2 regions of the Streptomyces sp. NBC_01497 genome follow, and region 1 is predicted to be linked to the other one. Evidence: predicted binding sites of a transcription regulator. Region 1 holds the regulator's gene; the other holds the start of a gene.

Region 1 (3,407 bases):
CCGCGTGCGGGAGCTCGCGGATCTCCACGAACAGGTCGCCGGCCGGGCCGCCGCCGGGTCCGACCTCGCCCTCGCCCGCCAGCTGGATCTTGGTGCCGTCGTCGACACCGGCCGGGATCTTGACGGTGAGCGTGCGGCGGGAGCGCACGCGCCCGTCGCCCGCGCACTCGGGGCACGGGGTCGGCACCACGGTGCCGAAGCCCTGGCACTGCGGGCACGGACGCGAGGTCATGACCTGGCCGAGGAACGACCGCGTCACCTGCGAGACCTCACCGCGACCGCGACACATGTCGCAGGTCTGGGCCGAGGTTCCGGGCGCCGCGCCCTCGCCGTTGCACGTGGTGCAGACGACGGCCGTGTCGACCTGGATCTCCTTCGTCGTGCCGAAGGCGGCCTCGTTGAGCTCGATCTCCAGCCGGATCATCGCGTCCTGGCCGCGCCGCGTGCGCGAGCGGGGCCCGCGCTGCGACGCCGTACCGAAGAACGCGTCCATGATGTCGGAGAAGTTGCCGAAGCCACCGGCCCCGAAGCCGCCCGCCCCGCCACCGCCGCCGTTGCTGGACAGCGGGTCTCCGCCGAGGTCGTAGACCTGCTTCTTCTGCGGGTCCGACAGGACCTCGTAAGCGGCGTTGATCTCTTTGAAGCGCTCTTGCGTCTTGGGATCGGGGTTGACGTCCGGGTGCAGCTCGCGTGCGAGCCGCCGGAATGCCTTCTTGATCTCGTCCTGGGACGCGTCGCGGCGCACGCCGAGTACGGCGTAGTAGTCCGTGGCCACTTACGACTCCGCCAGGATCTGTCCGACGTAACGTGCCACTGCGCGTACCGCTCCCATCGTTCCGGGGTAGTCCATGCGGGTCGGTCCGACCACGCCGAGTTTGGCGACTGCCTCGTCGCCCGAACCGTAGCCGACTGCTACGACAGATGTGGAAGTGAGTCCCTCATGGGCGTTCTCGTGCCCGATACGGACCGTCATGCCCGGCTGTCCCGCCTCGCCGAGCAGCTTGAGGAGCACGACGTGTTCCTCAAGTGCCTCCAGCACCGGCCTGATCACCAGCGGGAAGTCGTGTCCGAACCGGGTGAGGTTCGCCGTGCCGCCGATCAGCAGGCGCTCCTCGGTCTCCTCGACCAGGTTCTCCAGCAGGGTCGCGAGGACGGTGGAGACCGTGGGCCGGTCCTCCGCGTCGAACGACTCCGGCAGATCCTGCACCAGACGCGGCACGTCGGAGAAGCGCCTGCCCACGACCCGGCTGTTCAACCGGGCCCGCAGGTCCGCGAGCGCCACCTCGCCGAACGGCGCGGGGCAGTCGATCATGCGCTGTTCGACCCGTCCCGTGTCGGTGATCAGGACGAGCATCAGGCGCGCGGGCGCCAGCGACAGCAGCTCCACGTGGCGCACCGTCGAACGCGTCAGGGACGGGTACTGCACGACGGCGACCTGCCGGGTGAGCTGCGCCAGCAGGCGCACCGTGCGGCCCACCACGTCGTCCAGGTCGACGGCACCCCCCAGGAAGTTCTGGATGGCCCGGCGCTCGGGCGACGACAGCGGCTTCACGCCCGCCAGTCTGTCCACGAACAGCCGGTACCCCTTGTCGGTGGGGATGCGGCCCGCGCTCGTGTGCGGCTGCGCGATGTAGCCCTCGTCCTCAAGGACGGCCATGTCGTTGCGGATCGTCGCGGGCGACACCCCGAGCCGGTGACGCTCGGTGAGCGCCTTGGAGCCGACGGGCTCCTCCGTACCGACGTAGTCCTGGACGATGGCGCGCAGCACTTCGAGTCTGCGTTCGCTGAGCACGGCGCACACCTCCAGCGTTCGTCGTTCGTCGTCCCTCGTCGCGCTGTGCGACCGCTTTTGGCACTCGATCCGGTGGAGTGCCAGCTCCTTCCGAGCCAGTGTACGGCCGGGGGGTGCACGCGTAGCAAGGCAGTGTTCCACGCGATCGGGCCCCGGGTGCCCCCGAGGGCGTGAGAGGTTCCCCCCGGGGCCGCCCGGGCCCGGGACCGGCGCGGTGGCACGGACGTGAGGAGAGCGGCGCATGGGGAGCAGCGGACAGGGCCTGCCGGCCGGCGGCTGGGAGCGCCCGGCGCCGGGCGTGAGCCGGGTGCGGCTGCCCGGCTGGGACTGCACGGCGGGCCTGGTGGTGGGCACGGACGGCGCGCTGCTCGTGGACGCCGGCGCCTCCCTCGGGCAGGGCACGGCGCTAAGGGCGGCGGCACGTCGGCTCACCGGGGGCGCGCCCGTGACACATCTCGCACTCACGCACCCGCACTTCGACCATGTGCTCGGCGCGGGAGCCTTCCCCGGGGCCGCGGTCCTCACGGCGGCCGGGACGGCGCGGGAGCTCGGAGAGGCGCGGGGGCGGGACGCCCTGTACGCGGACGCCGTGCGCCACGGCCTGCCCCCGGCGCGGGCGCGGCGCGGGGCCGACGCCCTGGCTGCCCTGGCCGCCCCGGGCGGTCCGGGCGGTCCGGGCGGTCCGGGCGGTCCGGGCGGTCCGGGCGGTCCGGGTGACGTCGCGGGTGCGCGGGTGGCGGCCGTCCCGGCGAGCCCGGCGGCGCGATGGCGCGAGGTCGGGAGCGAGCCGTACGAGCTGGACCTGGGCGGGGGCGTACGGGCGGTCCTGGTGAACGCGGGGCCCGGGCACACCGCGTACGACCTGGCCGTGCTGGTACGGGGCGGGGACGGCCCGCCGGTGGTGTTCTGCGGCGATCTGGTGGAGGAGTCCGGCCCGCCGCAGGCCGGTCCCGACGCCTGTCCCGACCGCTGGCCCGCGGCGCTGGAGCGCCTGCTGCGGCTGGGGGGCGAGGACGCGCTCTACGTGCCGGGGCACGGCGCCGTGGTGGACGCGGCGTTCGTCCGTGCCCAGCGGGCCACGCTCGCGGCGGCCGGATCGCCGACGCCCTGACCGGTGGCGGGTGTCGCGGGGGGTCGCCGGGGGTTGTCGGGGGGCGTTCTGGGGCGGGTGTTCCGCTGACGGTGGTGCGGTGGCGGTGTTCGGGGCCGGGTGTTCCGGAGCGGCCCGACCGTGCCGGGCGCGGCGCGAAGGAGGGGCGGGGCCGGGACATCGGGCCGTGATCGGCATAAGGTCGGCGCGTGCGGAGTTACAGCCCTGATCTGACGCCCCCGTGGAAGCGCTCCACGCCCGTCCCCGAGGTCCCGGCCGAGGCCGATCTGGTCGTCGAGGAGGTGTCGAGCGGGTTCTGCGGCGCGGTGATCCGCTGCGAGAAGACCGCGCAGGGCCCGACGGTCACCCTGGAGGACCGCTTCGGCAAGCACCGCGTCTTCCCCATGGAGCCCGCCGCGTTCCTGCTGGAGGGCAAGCCGGTCACCCTCGTCCGCCCGGCCCCCGGCGGGGGCCCGAAGGCGCCGTCCCGCACGGCGTCCGGCTCGGTCGCCGTACCCGGTGCCC
Region 2 (3,407 bases), 1.0 Mb from region 1:
CGTTGGAGAACAACCACCCGGGCATCGCCGGGCGCGTCCTGGACGACCAGGGCAAGCTCCGCCGGTTCGTCAACGTCTACGTCAACGACGACGACGTCCGCTTCGAGCAGGGTCTTCAGACCGCCACGCCCGAGGGCGCGGGCGTCTCGATCATCCCCGCCGTCGCCGGCGGCTGCTGAACCACGGGGCCCCGCGCCCCTGTTGGACGTGTGCCCCCTCCACCACCGGCGGAGGGGGCATTTCCATGTGGTTGAGCACGGTACAATTCGACCGAGCACGGAACCGCGGAGCCGCGACGTGCGGAGCCCCTACTGAACGCGCACAAGAACGCGACAACATCGGGTCAAAGTTTTGGTACTGATAGCGCAATAAGTGCGCTTTGTGTGGCCCGACTTGCCCAAGAACGCGAACATACATCCGGTTCGCGTCTTCAGCCATGCCCAGAATTCTCGTCTGATTGACCTGTTGCAGAGGGCAGTTGGGCAGATACATTCAGCCGCGGTCGACGCGTTCCGACGCGAAGTGCGGTCCCGAGCAGGGGCCTGTAATAGGGGAGTTGGGCATGGCTCAGGGCACCGTCAAGTGGTTCAACGCGGAGAAGGGCTACGGCTTCATCGCGGTCGACGGTGGTGCGGATGTTTTCGTCCACTACAGCGCCATCCAGATGGACGGGTACCGCACCCTTGAAGAAGGTCAGCGAGTGGAGTTCGAGATCTCGCAGGGCCAGAAGGGTCCGCAGGCGGACATGGTCAAACTCGCCGTCTGATCCCGGCGCGATCGGCCAGGGCAATCCTAGTCGAGAGGCCCGTACCCGCTCCACGGGGGTACGGGCCTCTCGCGCGCGCCTACGCGGCGGGCATGCACACGCGGGCGTGCCGCCCGCGTGTGCGAGACCTACGGGGAGCGGCTTCGGGGCGCCCGAGCGGTGACGGGACGCCCCCGGAACGTCGCCGGTCGCCCGGGCGCCGGCAGGCGCGGGGCGGCCCGTGCGAGGCTCGGGGCGGGCGTTCAGGGCGGATGTCCGGAGCTCCGGGTGGGGTGCCCGGGGCGGGGCGTTCCGCGTGGCGCGGACGGGCGTCAGGGGGTGGAACACGTTCGGATGTGCGTACGTACGCGGGGCGAACGATCACCGGCGCGATGCGCCGCACTCCTGGAGCGGCTTGCACTCGGGTGGGTCGAGTGCTAATCATTGCGTTAGCACTCTCCCAGTGAGAGTGACAACTTGGACCGGGTCAGTGAGGCCCGTAGCGCTGGTCCGGAAGGAACGGACAGTGCGCAGGCCGTCCGTCGCGGGCACGGGCGCGGTCCGGAGCAATCCACCCCAGTCCGGGAGGACCACTTCACATGGCCAAGATCATCGCGTTCGACGAGGAGGCACGGCGCGGCCTGGAGCGCGGGATGAACCAGCTCGCCGACGCCGTCAAGGTCACCCTTGGCCCCAAGGGTCGCAACGTCGTCCTTGAGAAGAAGTGGGGCGCGCCCACGATCACCAACGATGGTGTCTCCATCGCCAAGGAGATCGAGCTCGAGGACCCGTACGAGAAGATCGGCGCAGAGCTGGTCAAGGAAGTCGCCAAGAAGACGGACGACGTCGCCGGCGACGGTACGACCACCGCGACCGTTCTCGCCCAGGCGCTGGTCCGCGAGGGCCTGCGCAACGTGGCGGCCGGCGCCAACCCGATGGCCCTCAAGCGCGGCATCGAGAAGGCCGTCGAGGCCGTCTCGGGCGCCCTGCTGGAGCAGGCCAAGGACGTGGAGACGAAGGAGCAGATCGCCTCCACCGCCTCCATCTCCGCCGCCGACACCCAGATCGGCGAGCTCATCGCCGAGGCGATGGACAAGGTCGGCAAGGAAGGCGTCATCACCGTCGAGGAGTCGCAGACCTTCGGTCTGGAGCTTGAGCTCACCGAGGGCATGCGCTTCGACAAGGGCTACATCTCGGCGTACTTCGCCACGGACATGGAGCGTATGGAGTCGTCCCTGGACGACCCGTACATCCTGATCGTCAACTCCAAGATCGGCAACGTGAAGGACCTCCTTCCGCTGCTGGAGAAGGTCATGCAGTCGGGCAAGGCCCTGCTGATCATCGCCGAGGACGTTGAGGGCGAAGCGCTGTCGACCCTGGTCGTCAACAAGATCCGTGGCACCTTCAAGTCCGTTGCCGTCAAGGCCCCGGGCTTCGGCGACCGCCGCAAGGCCATGCTCGGTGACATCGCCATCCTCACCGGTGGCACGGTCATCTCCGAGGAGGTCGGCCTCAAGCTGGAGAACGCGGGTCTCGACCTGCTGGGCCGCGCCCGCAAGGTCGTCATCACCAAGGACGAGACCACGATCGTGGACGGGGCCGGTGACAGCGACCAGGTCCAGGGCCGCGTGAACCAGATCCGTGCCGAGATCGAGAACAGCGACTCGGACTACGACCGCGAGAAGCTCCAGGAGCGTCTGGCGAAGCTGGCCGGCGGCGTGGCCGTCATCAAGGCCGGTGCCGCCACCGAGGTCGAGCTCAAGGAGCGCAAGCACCGCATCGAGGACGCGGTGCGCAACGCCAAGGCCGCCGTCGAGGAGGGCATCGTCGCCGGTGGTGGCGTGGCCCTGCTGCAGGCGTCCTCGGTCTTCGAGAAGCTGGACCTCACGGGTGACGAGGCGACCGGCGCGCAGGCCGTCAAGCTCGCCCTGGAGGCCCCGCTGAAGCAGATCGCCGTCAACGGTGGTCTCGAAGGCGGCGTCGTCGTGGAGAAGGTGCGCAACCTGGCCGTCGGCCACGGTCTGAACGCCGCCACCGGCGAGTACGTCGACATGATCGCCGAGGGCATCATCGACCCCGCGAAGGTGACGCGTTCCGCTCTGCAGAACGCGGCCTCCATCGCGGCGCTGTTCCTCACCACCGAGGCCGTCATCGCGGACAAGCCCGAGAAGGCCGCCGCCGGTGGCGCGCCGGGCGGCATGCCGGGCGGTGACATGGACTTCTGATCCTCTTACCGAGGTTCGGAATCCGGTTCGGATCCGAGGGCGGCACCCCTACTCCCAGGGGGTGCCGCCCTCGGCGCGTTGTCCGGGCGCACGGTCCACGCCCGCCGGGCCGTAGACGGACGGACGGGACGCGCCCGCCGGGCCGTTGACGGACGGACCGGACAGGTCCACCGGGCCGTTCACGGACGGACCGGACACCTGGGGCGGCGGCACGGACGACGCCCGGCGCGCCCCGGCGTACGGGGCCTCGTGCGCCACCCCGGTGAAGGGGCCCTCCTGCGGGGCGGACGCCCGGTGCGCCGGGCGGTGCACGCCCGACAGGTCCCGTGCCGTCACGCTGTTGCGGTCCCTGACCGAGCGGCCCAGCGCGAACTGCGGCCACAGGCCCGCCGCCTGGGAGCGGCTGCGCTCGCTCCACTCGCGCGCGGCGGCCTCGC

Evidence for each region. The regulator HrcA, encoded in region 1, represses chaperone genes, less so after heat shock. The targets are predictions, from matches to a motif close to TTNGCACTCNGNNNNNCNGAGTGCNAA.
Region 2: groL (chaperonin GroEL) is a predicted target of HrcA. The motif match lies at 1,160-1,186, and genes of this name have one in related genera.

Annotation. Positions count from the first base shown of each region.
Region 1 is NZ_CP109427.1:5,740,263-5,743,669, reverse strand. It holds gene dnaJ (molecular chaperone DnaJ) at 1-775, opposite strand, end outside; gene hrcA (heat-inducible transcriptional repressor HrcA) at 776-1,792, opposite strand; gene OG310_RS24130 (MBL fold metallo-hydrolase) at 2,034-2,903, shown strand; gene OG310_RS24125 (DUF3097 domain-containing protein) at 3,092-3,407, shown strand, end outside.
Region 2 is NZ_CP109427.1:4,725,681-4,729,087, forward strand. It holds gene OG310_RS19990 (ubiquitin-like small modifier protein 1) at 1-179, shown strand, start outside; gene OG310_RS19995 (cold-shock protein) at 563-766, shown strand; gene groL (chaperonin GroEL) at 1,345-2,970, shown strand; gene OG310_RS20005 (metallophosphoesterase family protein) at 3,019-3,407, opposite strand, start outside.